DNA from 4 places in the Bacillus sp. UMB0893 genome. Region 2 is predicted to be linked to each of the others. Evidence: riboswitches for the same ligand, from Rfam matches in the RefSeq annotation. Region 2 holds a riboswitch; each other region holds the start of a gene.
What was found. Region 2 has a riboswitch for S-adenosylmethionine ahead of CYJ36_RS21095 (Na+/H+ antiporter NhaC family protein). Riboswitches for the same ligand answer to the same signal wherever they lie in the genome.

Region 1: it holds a riboswitch for S-adenosylmethionine, as region 2 does, so the genes downstream of both, mtnW (2,3-diketo-5-methylthiopentyl-1-phosphate enolase) here and CYJ36_RS21095 (Na+/H+ antiporter NhaC family protein) in region 2, are expected to answer to the same signal.
Region 3: it holds a riboswitch for S-adenosylmethionine, as region 2 does, so the genes downstream of both, CYJ36_RS00175 (bifunctional homocysteine S-methyltransferase/methylenetetrahydrofolate reductase) here and CYJ36_RS21095 (Na+/H+ antiporter NhaC family protein) in region 2, are expected to answer to the same signal.
Region 4: it holds a riboswitch for S-adenosylmethionine, as region 2 does, so the genes downstream of both, CYJ36_RS00690 (methionine biosynthesis PLP-dependent protein) here and CYJ36_RS21095 (Na+/H+ antiporter NhaC family protein) in region 2, are expected to answer to the same signal.

What each region holds. Positions count from the first base shown of each region.
Region 1 covers NZ_PKLB01000001.1:550,199-553,574, forward strand. The annotation lists gene CYJ36_RS02805 (pyridoxal phosphate-dependent aminotransferase) at 1-1,115, shown strand, start outside; SAM riboswitch class I at 1,352-1,460, shown strand; gene mtnW (2,3-diketo-5-methylthiopentyl-1-phosphate enolase) at 1,542-2,780, shown strand; gene CYJ36_RS02815 (2-hydroxy-3-keto-5-methylthiopentenyl-1-phosphate phosphatase) at 2,777-3,376, shown strand, end outside.
Region 2 covers NZ_PKLB01000011.1:29,147-32,522, reverse strand. The annotation lists gene CYJ36_RS21095 (Na+/H+ antiporter NhaC family protein) at 155-1,441, opposite strand; SAM riboswitch class I at 1,520-1,626, opposite strand; gene CYJ36_RS21090 (TetR/AcrR family transcriptional regulator) at 1,806-2,429, shown strand; gene CYJ36_RS21085 (GNAT family N-acetyltransferase) at 2,429-2,983, shown strand; gene CYJ36_RS21080 (GNAT family N-acetyltransferase) at 2,980-3,376, shown strand, end outside.
Region 3 covers NZ_PKLB01000001.1:42,233-45,608, forward strand. The annotation lists gene CYJ36_RS00175 (bifunctional homocysteine S-methyltransferase/methylenetetrahydrofolate reductase) at 1-1,842, opposite strand, end outside; SAM riboswitch class I at 1,923-2,054, opposite strand; gene CYJ36_RS00180 (YajQ family cyclic di-GMP-binding protein) at 2,162-2,653, opposite strand; gene CYJ36_RS23450 (hypothetical protein) at 2,826-2,963, shown strand; gene CYJ36_RS00185 (CvfB family protein) at 3,153-3,376, shown strand, end outside.
Region 4 covers NZ_PKLB01000001.1:142,464-145,839, forward strand. The annotation lists gene CYJ36_RS00680 (alpha/beta hydrolase) at 1-51, opposite strand, end outside; gene CYJ36_RS00685 (DMT family transporter) at 274-1,167, shown strand; SAM riboswitch class I at 1,238-1,365, shown strand; gene CYJ36_RS00690 (methionine biosynthesis PLP-dependent protein) at 1,491-2,615, shown strand; gene metC (cystathionine beta-lyase) at 2,602-3,376, shown strand, end outside.

The DNA.
Region 1 (3,376 bases), on a different contig from region 2:
GCTTGGTAGCGAGAGTAAATGCGAGTATAGAAGCGGGACATGATGTCATTAATTTAGGGCAGGGAAATCCAGATCAGCCGACTCCCCCTCATATCGTGAAGGCGCTTCAAGAGGCAGCTGAAAATCCAAACTATCACAAGTATTCACCGTTTCGCGGACAGAAATTTCTAAAAGAAGCCATCGTGCGATTTTACGAGAGGGAGTATGGTGTCAGCCTAGATCCAGACAAAGAGGTTGCCATTTTGTTTGGGGGAAAAGCAGGGCTTGTAGAAATTCCGCAATGTTTATTAGATCCAGATGATTTAGTGCTGGTGCCGGATCCCGGGTATCCCGATTATTGGTCTGGAGTAGAGCTTTCGCGGGCTAAGATGGAATTTATGCCCCTTTTGAAAGAAAACGAGTTTCTTCCGGATTACGGACAAATTTCAGATGACATGAAACATCAGGCAAAGCTTATGTTTTTAAATTATCCGAACAATCCGACGGGTGCTGTTGCCACAAAGGAATTTTTTGATGAAACGGTTGCGTTTGCAAAAGAAAATGACATTTGTGTCGTTCACGATTTTGCCTATGGAGCCATTGGATTTGACGGAAAAAAACCTGTCAGCTATTTAGAAGCCGAAGGTGCTAAAGAGACAGGGATTGAGATCTACACACTCTCAAAAACGTATAATATGGCAGGCTGGAGAATTGGCTTTGCGATCGGAAATGAAAGTGTGATTGAAGCTATTAATCTGCTGCAGGATCATATGTTTGTCAGCGTATTCAGCGCCATTCAGGAAGCGGCTGCTGCTGCCCTCCTGGAATCACAAACTTGTGTAGAAGAATTAGTAGATCGTTACGAGAGCCGCCGTCGTGTTTTCATTACAGCATTAAACGAAATCGGCTGGAAGGTAGAAGCGCCGCCAGGATCGTTTTTTGTATGGCTGCCGGTTCCAGAAGGCTTTACTTCTGAATCCTTTGCTGATTACCTGCTTGAGCACGCACATGTTTGTGTGGCTCCAGGCATCGGGTTTGGGAGATTTGGAGAAGGGTACGTCAGGGCTGGTCTGTTAACGTCAGAAGACAGATTAAGAGAAGCAGCTGAAAGAATAAAATCGTTGAATCTATTTTAAATTAGAGTTGACAGTCAAAAAAAAAGCTGTCATAATCCAAATTAATTTCATGTAAAATTCAGAACATACAGGAAAAGCGGAAGCTCCTTGGTCAGCGCAGGCATGGCAGATAAGGATCAGACGGAAAAGTCCGGGTTTGACTTCATTGGCGGAGCCGTTCTGACAGAGGAGAAAGGCGCTGAAGCTTAACATCCATGTGAACTATTTTTACTATCCAAAATTACTTAAATAAGCCATTCTTATCAAGAGCAGGTGGAGGGACTAGCCCGATGAAGCCCGGCAACCGACTTAAACTTTGGTTTAAGCACGGTGCTAAATCTTGCAGCATTCGCTGATAGATAAGGATCTTAGCCATGTTAGATAAGGTCTCTTTTCAGTTAGCGGAAAAGGGGCCTTTTTATATTGTTATGGAAGGAAGGTACAGACATGAGCGGAATGACAGCGACATATCTAATCCATGATGAAAAAAATTTAGAAAAAAGAGCAGACGGAATTGCTCTCGGTTTAACGGTTGGGTCATGGACAGACCTTCCTAAACTGACACAAGTTCAATTGCAGCAGCATAAAGGAAGGGTCATCTCAGTTGAAGAAATTGAATCCGATGAAAAGACAGATGCCTACTTAGGCAAACGTGTTAAAAAAGGCTTGATTAAGATTTTTTATCCAGGTGTTAACTTTACGCATGATCTGCCGGCAATTCTCTCTACCGTATTCGGCAAGCTTTCTCTTGACGGTGAAGTGAAGCTCCTTGATTTAGATTTTTCAGATGATATTCTTTCTTCTTTTCAAGGGCCGAAATTTGGGATTAAAGGGATCCGGGAAAAGCTTGGAGTTTTTGACAGACCATTGCTGATGAGCATTTTTAAAGGTGTGATCGGACGTGATCTGAATTTCCTGAAGGATCAGCTTAGAGACCAGGTGCTTGGCGGAGTCGATTTGGTTAAGGATGATGAAATCCTTTTTGAAAATGAATTAACGCCATTTGAAGGTCGCATAACAGCCGGGAGAGAAGTTTTAAGAGAGGTCTATGAGCAGACCGGTCATCGGTCGATGTATGCCGTACATTTATCCGGCAGAACGTATGAGTTAAAAGAAAAAGCGAAGCGTGCAGCAGACCTTGGAGCAGACGCGTTGCTGTTTAACGTATTTGCATACGGACTGGATGTACTTCAAAGCTTAGCCGAGGATAGAGACATTGGTATTCCAATTATGGCACATCCTGCTGTAAGCGGTGCCTTGGCATCATCAAATCTATATGGAATCTCGCATTCTCTTTTACTGGGAAAATTGCTGAGATACAGCGGGGCAGATTTTTCCTTGTTTCCTTCACCGTATGGAAGTGTTGCGCTTGACAGAGATGCTGCACTTGCGATTAGTGCTGCATGTAAAGGAAAAGAAGAGCTGAAAGAAACCTTCCCGGTGCCTTCTGCAGGAATTCATCCCGGACTTGTGCCCATCTTGATTCAGGATTTTGGGCTTGATAGCATCATCAACGCAGGCGGCGGTGTTCATGGCCATCCAAATGGGGCTGCCGGCGGAGGAAAAGCATTCCGTGCAGCAATTGATGCTGCCTTGCATGGAGTTTCTTTATCTGAAAAAGCAAAAACAGATACAGATTTGCAAATCGCATTGGATCTGTGGGGGCAGGTGGAGGTGAGCCGATGAACAAGCCTGTCATTATTTGCGATTTTGACGGAACGATTACGAATAATGACAATATCATCGCCCTTATGAAGAAGTTTGCTCCTTCTGAGTGGAACAGTCTTAAGGACGATGTGTTAAGTCAGCAGATTTCTGTAAGGGATGGAGTAGGGAAAATGTTTCAGCTGATTCCTTCTGAGCTGAAATACGAGATGATTCAATACCTGCTGTTTACCGCCCAAATTCGTGATGGATTTCGTGAATTTGTGCAATTTACGAAGGAAAAAGATATCCCTCTATATATCGTAAGCGGAGGAATCGATTTTTTTGTTCATCCATTATTGAATGGGCTTGTTGATCATGATCGGGTATATTGCAATAAAGCTGATTTCAGCGGTGAAACGATTGAAATTTTATGGCCAAATTCATGCGATGCGCATTGCAGCAATGATTGCGGCTGCTGTAAGCCTAGTTTGATCAGAAAGCTTGCTGACCCGCATCAAGAGGTGATCGTAATCGGTGACTCTGTTACAGATTTAGAAGCATCTAAACTCGCAGACTTTGTGTTTGCAAGGGATTTTCTTCTGGAAAAATGCAAGTCGCTGGAACTTCCTCATCAG
Region 2 (3,376 bases):
AACCTTTAGTGGATTGTAGCAGAAGGCACTTGACTCCTGCGGGAAATAGAGGCTCCCATCCCTCCCCGGAAAGCAAGTGCCTGCAGCGGAAATCCACGGGTACAATGAATAACCAATAATAACAATCAATGCGAAAACAGCCTTTATATAAAACTTAACGAACTGCTTTGAATCTCGGATATCGAATAAGGATGGACACAATTCCGCATAATGCAATCAAAATCGGATAAAACGAATAAGGCAGGATATCTGTTGGTGAAATCGAAGCAAACTGAGCTGCAGTAAGCATTTGAGCACCATAAGGAATTAAACCCTGTATACTGCAAGAGAAAATATCCAATAGACTGGCAGATTTGCGTTTATCGATTTCATACGTATCGGCCATATCTTTTGCGAGCGGACCTGCTGCAATAATAGAGATGGTATTATTCGCCGTCGCAAGGTTTGTCGTACTGACTAGACCGGCAATGGCAAATTCAGCACCCTTTTTAGAAGATATTCTGCGTGTCATCGCATCTAAAATAAAGTGAATGCCTCCGTTTCGTTTAATCAGTTCAACCATACCGCCAATTAAGAGGGAAAGAATGACTAGTTCGGCCATCCCCATGATACCCTCCGTTATTTTTTGAAAAAAGCTCGTTAATTGATAGCTCCCATCAGATAACCCGATAATTCCGCTCAAAAGAATGCCTCCAGTTAATACGATAATGACATTCATTCCAAGCAGAGCTGTGATTAGAACCGCAATATACGGAATCATCTTAATAAAACTGAAATCTCCAGGTGAAACAGGAGATTGGCTGCCATGTGTAATCAAAATTAAAACAACACACGTAATGATGGCAGCAGGCAATACAATGAAAAAGTTTACCTTGAACTTATCTCTCATTTCTGTCTGCTGTGTCCGAACTGCTGCAATGGTTGTATCTGAAATAAAAGATAAGTTGTCACCGAACATCGCTCCGCCTATAACCGCAGCCATTGCGAGGGCAATCGAGATATCAGCCTCTGCACTGATGCCGACTCCAATTGGAGCCAAGGCAGCAATGGTTCCCATTGAAGTACCCATAGCAAGTGAAATAAAGGCTGCAATGATAAAAAGTCCAACGATCAAAAAGCTTTGCGGCAGAATAGATAGAGCAAGGTTAACTGTGGATTCAACAGCACCCATTCCCTTTGCAGCTTCTGAGAATGCACCGGCTAAAATAAAAATAAAGACCATAATCATTAAGTCGGGATGACCTGCACCTTTAGCAAAATTCTCAACCTTTGCAGTGAACGTCTCTTTCCGATTCATCATAAGAGCTGCTCCAGCTGCAATGATAATTGCAACAAGTATTGGCATTTTATAAAAATCGCCTGTAATGATTCCAGATCCTACAAATAGGGCAAGAAATATTATCAATGGCAATAAAGCAAGTCCATTTCCTTTTTTATCCATGTGTACCACCTTTCTTTTTATAAAAAAAGATCTCTTCTAAAGGAGAAGAGATCTTAAATCCGGAATGGAATAAACCTCTTCTCATCTTTCAAGCGCAAAGCTTGCTGGAATTGGCACAGCACTCGAAATCCGAGTCCGCTGCCGAGGCATCACAGGGCCAGTCCCTCTGCCTCTCTTAATAAGAAGATATATGTGTGTTTAAAAAATGACCTTTTCTACATTAAGGGGTAAAAGTGCAAAAGTCAAATGGTAGTTTTTATTAAAAAATTTTATCGAAATTATTTGAATTTTATATCTATAATAGAATAAAATAGACTATACAGTCGGTTTATTAATTTGACCATCATCCTAAGAAGGTGAATTCGTGGCTCCGATCGTAACAGAGGAATACAAGGAGAAAAAGAAACAGCATATCTTAGAAAGTGCGCTTAAGGCATTTGGTGAAAAAGGCTTCCAGCTTGCGACGATCGACGATATTGTCGCTGAATCCGGATTAAGCAAAGGTGCTATCTACAACTATTTCAAAAGCAAGGAAGACATTTATATGCAGCTGATGCAGTTGCGAACAGAGCAGAATATTAACAAGCTGAAAACCAGTTTTTTAGAGAGCAAGTCGGCGATAAAGAAGCTGCATCAGTTTTTCACAAATTATGCAGATATCGAGCTATCGCAAAAATGGCAAAGAATGATTGGGGTTCATCTTGAATTCTGGATTCATTCCGGGCGTGATGAAGAGCTGAAGGAAGTCATAACAGATCGCTATCAAAACGTTTATCAAGCGCTTTTAATCGAGATTATTGAGGAAGGCATCAGACAGCATGAATTTAAAGACGATGCTGATCCAGGGCTTGTGTCGTCTATGGTGTGGGGATCCATTGACGGTATATGCCTGCACTATTCAGTTATCGGCGAGAGCTATCCTTTTCAAAAACAAATTTGTGCATTAGAAGAAATGGTCCTAATGTATCTAAAAAAAGGGGAAGTTTGATGAGGTTTTTAGAAGGAGAAAATGTCTATTTGCGTCCTTTTAGAAAAGAAGACTTTGAGATGGTCTTTGAATCTGTTCAAGACAAAGAGATTCGCAGGCTTACCGGGACGCAAACGTTTTTTACAATGGAAAAAATCGAAAAGGCATATGAAAGCTTTGCACTGGACAAAAATAGAATGGATCTTGTCATTGTGTTAAAGGAAACAGACGAACCGATAGGCGATCTTGCTTTGCTGGATATGGACCTTTTAAATCGAAATGCCAGTGTCAGAATCGCCTTAAACGATGAAAAGCAGCGAGGAAGAGGGCTTGGAACAGAAGCAATGAAATTAATTCTCGAACATGGTTTTCATAACTTGGGACTCCACCGGATTGGGCTGAATGTGTATCACTTCAATGAAAGAGCAAAAAGGTCTTATGAAAAGCTCGGTTTTAAACAGGAAGGGGTCATTCGAGGAGACCTTTTTTATGAAGGTGAGTTTCATGACAATATCTTAATGGGCGTTTTAGCTGAGGAATTCTGGGAAGCAATTAAGAAAAGAGGGATGTCATGATCACAATGAAGCGATTATCCCAATGTACACTTGAAGAAGCTTTGACTGCCTGGAACAGAGGCTTTGAGGGATACTATTTTGATATGACACTATCTATTGAAAACTTTTTTAATCGAATGGTGCTTGAAAATCTATCTCCAGTTTTATCCGTGGTCGCCTTCCATGAGGCAAAACCTGTTGGTCTTATTTTAAATGGAATCAGAACAATCAATGGCAAGAAAGTAGCATGGAATGGGGGAACCGGTGTGGCTCCTGAGTACCGCAGCAAGGGAGTAGGAGTAAAGATGATGGAAGAGGTTCTGTCACTCTATGAAAAAGAAGAAGTAGATATAGCTACCCTTGAAGCTGTATCTCATAATAATCGTGCCATTAAGCTCTATGAAAAAATGGGCT
Region 3 (3,376 bases), on a different contig from region 2:
AATCTTCCTTTCATTGACCTCAGATTGTTTCATATGGATGTAGTTTGTCAGTTCAACTGTTAATTCATAGTTTAGAAATGGTGTGATTAAGTAGATACCATTAAATAAGTCAAATGCAGCATCAATTAGCCTTTTAGCAATGGCTAATCCTTCCTGATAAGCTTTTGCGCGGTCATCACCTGCCTGAGCCATTGTTTCTCTGATGCTGTCTGATAATGTGATGCCGGGAATTTCATTATGAATAAACTCTGCATTCCGGCTGCTCGTAAGCGGCATGATGCCTATATATATTGGCACTTTAAGATGCTTCGTTTCTTCGTAAACATCGACCAGCTGTGATTCTGAATAAATTGGCTGGGAAATAAAATAGTCTGCTCCGCACGCGATTTTCTTCTCTAGTCTTTTCACGGCTTTATCAAGATATTTCACATTTGGATTAAAGGCTGCCGCAACAGAGAAATTTGTTTTTTCTCCAAGCGGTTTTCCTGAATAGGAAAGTCCGTCATTAAATTGTTTAATTAAGCTGATCAAATCAAACGATGAAAGATCATAAACTGATGTAGCTCCTGGAAAATCACCGATTTTCGATGGATCCCCTGTAATGGCAAGCACGTCTGTAAGACCTAACGTATGAAGACCCATTAAATGTGACTGCAGGCCGATTAGGTTACGGTCACGGCAGGTGATATGAATCAGTGAGCGAAGCCCTAGCGACTGCTGGACAATGGAGCCGACAGCAACGTTGCTTATACGCGGTGAGGCAAGTGAATTATCTGCAAGCGTTAAAGCATCAATACCGGCAGTTTGCAAGGCTTTTGCCCCTTTTAAAAACTTATCGATTCCAAGTTTTTTTGGGGGATCAAGTTCTACAATCAAAGAACGTTTCTCTTTAACCATTTCCTGCAGCGGAGGATATTTCCGTTCAGCGGCAGAAGTAACAGAAATTTCTTCTTTCCGTATTTTTACCTTTTTTTCTGTGACAGGAGGAAGCCCTTTTAATGCTTTTGCCATTGCTCCAATATGTTTTGGTGTCGTGCCGCAGCATCCCCCAATCAGTCTTGCTCCTTGATTTCGAAAAGCGAGTGCACTTTCGGCGAAATATTTTTCCCCTGAGCCGTAGACAAGTCTGCCTTCTTCTAGAGTCGGCAAGCTGCTGTTCGGATAGACGGACAAATAAGCTTTATCAGGAAGCGGAATTTCTTCTAATGATGAAAGCATATGATAAGGGCCGAGTCTGCAATTCAGTCCAACAACATCTGCACCAAGTGCTTCTAGCTGAAGAAGGCCTTCATGAAGCGGGGTTCCATCCTGTAAAACACCAATTTCATGAAGTGAAATATTCGTGATTATTGGGATATTCGTTTCTTTTCTGGCAATCTCTAAAACTGTTTTTATTTCTTCTAGATCATAATAAGTTTCAAGCAATAGTCCTTCTACTTCTTCGTTCAATAAAAGGTAGAGCTGCTCTCGGAAGTTCCGTTTAATCTCCTCAAGTGAATGAGCGCTTTTTTTGAAGGCACGAACCCCTCCAATGGTTCCGAGAATATAAGCTTTCTTGTTCGCGGCTGCTTTTTTTGCGATCTGAACGGCCTGCCGATTGATGGATCTCACGTCATCTTCGAGTCCATATCTTGATAATTTAATATAATTGGCTCCGTAAGTGTTCGTTTGAATCACATCTGCGCCAGCTTCAATGTAAGCCTTATGAACATTTAATATTTCATCTGGCTTTGACAGGTTTAATTCCTCAAAACATCGATCTACTCCGTGTGAGTATAGGAGTGTTCCCATGGCTCCGTCGCCTATAAGGATCCTGTTCTTTAAATCTTCTAAAAGTGTCATGCTTCCAAGCCTCCTCTAAACAGTGAAAGAAAAACAAAAAAAGCCTTCCAAGAAGAAGACTTTTGAACGTTCAGGACTTCTTCTTATCGTTCGATGGTTGCATCGCTGGAATTAGCACCTTGGAATGAGCTCTCTGCTGATTACAGATCCTCTCATTATGCCAGGTTGCTGAAGCTTCAAAGGGCCAGTCCCTCAGCTTCTCTAGATAAGAATGTTGAAATATGAAATTTTGCATGTGAAAAGATATTATATCTAATTTACATGTTTTTTCGATGAGATTCAATACAAAAGTAAAAGTTTTCTGAATAGAAGGGGAATTTTAACGGAAATTTATGAATTGAACATCAATCGGCAAATCCGCTCCCCGAACAGCTGCAATCACTTGCTGAAGATCATCCTTATTTTTTCCGGTAACACGTACTTGATCGTCCTGGACTTGAGTTTTTACTTTCAATCCGGAGTTTTTAATAATGGCATTAATCTTTTTTGCATTATCTTTATCAATTCCTTGAACAAGCTTAGCACGCTGCCTGATCGTTCCGCCGGATGCACCTTCAATTTTCCCGTAATCAATATTTCTTGTTGCTACATTGCGCTTAATTAATTTAGAAATAAAGACATCCTTTAACTGATCCATTTTAAACTCATCATCAGAAATTAATACAAGCTCTTCTTTTTCCAAAGAAATGCTGCTTTTGCTGCCTTTGAAGTCATAGCGCGTGCCGATTTCCTTCATTGTCATCGTAATCGCATTTGTCACTTCAGGCATGTCTACCTTTGATACAATATCAAACGAACTATCTTTCGCCATAAGAATCCTCCCAAAAGTTTATATTATCTATAGATTATAGTAGAATAAACAGAGCATAACAACTAATGAAGTGCGGAATCGCCTGTTTAGCCCCGAAAGGCACAAAAGGGGCTGACGGAGAAGTCCGGTTTTGACTTCACCGTCAGCACCGTTGTGACCGAGGGGTTAGGCGATGGAGCCGGACAAAACGAAGTACAGAATCGCCTGTTTAGCCAGACAGGCAAAGAAGGATTTGCCTGAGAAGTCCGGTTTTGCCTTTACCGGCAGCACAGTTGTGACCGAGGAGTTGGGCGATGGAGCCGGCCAATAATGAAGTGCGGAATGCCTGTTTAGCCAACGATTCGACTAAAAAGTCGATTTTAACTTCATTAATGGACCCGTTGTTACAAAGCAGTCTGGCGGTGTAGGACCGCTCAAATTTGTCGGCGCATAAAATGCCGCTGCAATTTCAAAATATAATTAGAAGCACCCTATAAAAGAAAGGAACGAATACCATTTGATGAATCCAGGAACGTTTATGACGCTTTCGATAGATGAAAAACTAGATTATGGCTATTATTTAACAGATGGGGAAAGCCGTGTGCTGCTGCACAAAACTGAAATCACCGAACCAATTGAAGGCAAGGATGAGGTTGAGGTATACTTAGTCGTTGACCATGAAGATCGTCTTGCCGCAACGATGAAAAAACCAAAAATCACTGAAGATCATTACGATTGGGTAGA
Region 4 (3,376 bases), on a different contig from region 2:
TTCCTTCGAATAAAGCAGCGTCTCTTTTACAATTCCTGCTTTCGCTGTCATCACAATTACCCCCAAAGATGATGGACGCTGTCACATCCACTAAAATGAATAAAAACGCTTCCATCCATTTTATCATGAAATGTGACAAAATTCTTGCATCACATATTATGCATGATTCAGTTTAGCTTTTTAACTGCTCCTGAAGCGGTATATTCCCATGCCAGACCTCATATTCCTTTTTAGAAGACAAGCCTAAAATTAAGCGATTGGAAGTGTGGGTCAATGAGGGTATCAATCAAAATGATCGCAAGTATCTATGCAGCTATCTCCATTTCCTTCTGGGGGATTTCCTTTGTTTCCACTAAAGCCGTGCTGGCTCAGCTTGATCCATTTACCTTGCTCTCAATCAGATTTGGAATTGCTTCTGTCTTTTTATTTTTCCTGCTGCTCATCCTCCGGCAAAATGTAAAAATGAAAATTCTTCACCTGCCACACGTATTCATCTTGGCAACACTGGGGATTTTTGTCCATCAGGTCGTACAGGCAGCCGCGCTTCAATCCATTCAGGCATCACAAGCCGGCTGGATTATTTCTTTTTCCCCTATTTTTACAGCCATCTTGGCATCTCTTTTTTTGAAAGAAGCATTTACCTTATTTAAGGCGATTGGAATGACAATGGCTATTGCAGGCGTTCTATTGATTACTTCTTATGGGCAGGGGGGATCTTTGACGTTTCATGCAAACATTGGATATCTTCTCATGATTTTAAGCACATTGAACTGGGCTGTCTATTCCATTCTTATAAAAAAATTAAGAATTCCCTATCCTGCTTTAACGGTCACTTTTTATACAAGCTTTATCGGATTTTTGATGACAGTGCCTTTCTTTTTAAGAAATAACGGATGGATAAAGATTGCAGCCCTTTCAAATGATACCTGGGCACACTTGCTGTTTCTCGGTATTTTTGTCTCTGCCATTGCCTACTGGTTTTGGGGCAAGGCCCTCGAAGTGATGGAGGCGACAAGAGTATCCTCTTTTTTATATTTCGAACCCCTGGCAACAGTGGCTGCAGCTGCTCTTTTATTGAATGAACCGGTTTTAATAGCAAGTGCAGCAGGGGGATTGCTGATTATAGCTGGTGTGATGATCGTGAATCGCAATAAGCCATTTTTTTAGAAAACCCCTTGCAAATTATATGAGAATGAGATAAGGTTATAAAAACAATTCAAAAAGTTCATACTATTTATTCTTATCCAGAGAGATGGAGGGTTCTGGCCCTGTGAAATCTCAGCAACCGGAAAAGAATGGGGCATATCCTATTCGAACCAAGGTGCTAAATCCAGCAAGCGTACTATGATGCTTGGGAGATAAGGAGAAGCCAGCTTACGATATCAACGTCTTCTTCTTAATGAGGAAGACGTTTTTTATTTTTTTAAAGGCATTTTAAAAGAGTCTTCATGAAAACAGCTTTTTGAAAAAACAATAGGACGGTGTTGGAAATGACAGAACGCATTGAAACAATCTTGGCGCAAATAGGCAATCGAAGTGAGAATACAACGGGAACAGTAAATCCACCCGTCTATTTTTCTACAGCATACCGGCATAATGGAATTGGGGAATCAACTGGATTTGATTACATCCGTACAGGGAATCCAACTCGTGCCATCCTTGAAAAAGCGATAGCTGAACTTGAACACGGAGACCAGGGCTATGCCTTCAGTTCAGGCATGGCAGCTATCCAAACCATTATGGCGCTGTTTAAAAGCGGAGATGAGCTGATTGTCTCTTCTGATTTATATGGCGGAACCTATCGGTTATTTGAAAAAGAGTGGCGGAAATACGGGCTAGTTTTTCATTATGCAGATTTTAAAGACGAGGACTGTACGCAGAAGCTGATCAATGAACGCACAAAGGCTATTTTTCTGGAAACACCGACAAATCCTTTGATGCAGGAAACAGAGGTCAGCGATATTGCCAAAATAGCACGTGAAAATAATGTATTGCTGATTGTCGATAACACATTTTACACACCAATCCTGCAAACGCCGATAGTGGATGGAGCGGATATCGTGATCCATAGTGCCACCAAATATTTAGGCGGCCACAATGATGTACTGGCAGGCTTGGTAGTGGCAAAGGGAAAAGAGCTTTGTGAAGAACTCGCTCAGCATCACAACGCGATTGGAGGAGTGCTCGCTCCTTTTGATTCATGGCTGCTGATTCGCGGAATGAAAACATTGGCTTTGCGGATGAAACAGCATGAGTCCAATGCTCGAAAGCTCGCATCATTTCTTGAAAAGCAGACAGAGGTGTCAGATGTTCTTTATCCGGGCAAAGGAGGAATGCTGTCATTCCGATTGCAGAAGGAAGACTGGGTGAATCCGTTTCTGAAAGCCCTGCAGACGATTACATTTGCTGAAAGCTTAGGCGGAGTGGAAAGCTTTATCACATATCCGGCAACACAGACACATATGGATATTCCTGAAGAGATACGCACGAAGAATGGTGTTTGCAACCGATTATTGCGCTTTTCAGTAGGAATTGAATATGCCGGCGATTTGGAGAAAGACCTTACACAGGCATTTGAGCTAATGAAGGAGGCTGACAAAGTTGAGCAACGATGATTGGAAGTTCGAAACGAAACTGCTTCACAATCGTCAAAAGGTGCAAAAAGAAACGGGAGCGGTGAGCGTTCCAATCCATCATTCCTCTACTTTTCACCAATTTGACTTCGATGATTACGGAAAATTTGATTACAGCAGATCCGGAAACCCAACACGAGAGGCATTGGAAGAAACGATCGCCGAGCTCGAAGGCGGCACAAAAGGCTTTGCCTTTGCATCTGGAATGGCTGCAATCTCAACCTGTTTTCTGCTGCTCTCCAAGGGAGATCACGTCTTAATCACGGAAGACGTATACGGTGGAACGTACCGTATCATTACTGATGTATTGAGCCGATTCGGCATAGAATACAGCTTTGTCGACATGACCGATTTGCATGAAGTAGCATCTCACATCAAAGAGAATACGAAAGTGATTTATGTTGAGACTCCATCAAATCCGCTTTTGAAAATTACCGACATACAGGGTATTACGAAGCTGGCAAAAGCGAATAACTGTTTAACGTTTTTGGATAATACGTTCTTAACTCCGGTCTTGCAGCGACCGCTTGAGCTTGGAGTCGATATCGTGCTTCACAGCGCTACGAAGTTTTTGGCTGGACACAGCGATGTCCTGGCCGGTCTTGCTGTTGTGAAAGGTGATGAGCTCGCGGCCCAAGTTCAAAAGCTGCAAAATGCATTTGGTGCGGTACTCGGCGTACAAGACAGCTGGCTTGTCCTGCGGGGAATCAAGACATTGAACGTCAGACTTCAGCAGTCTTCAG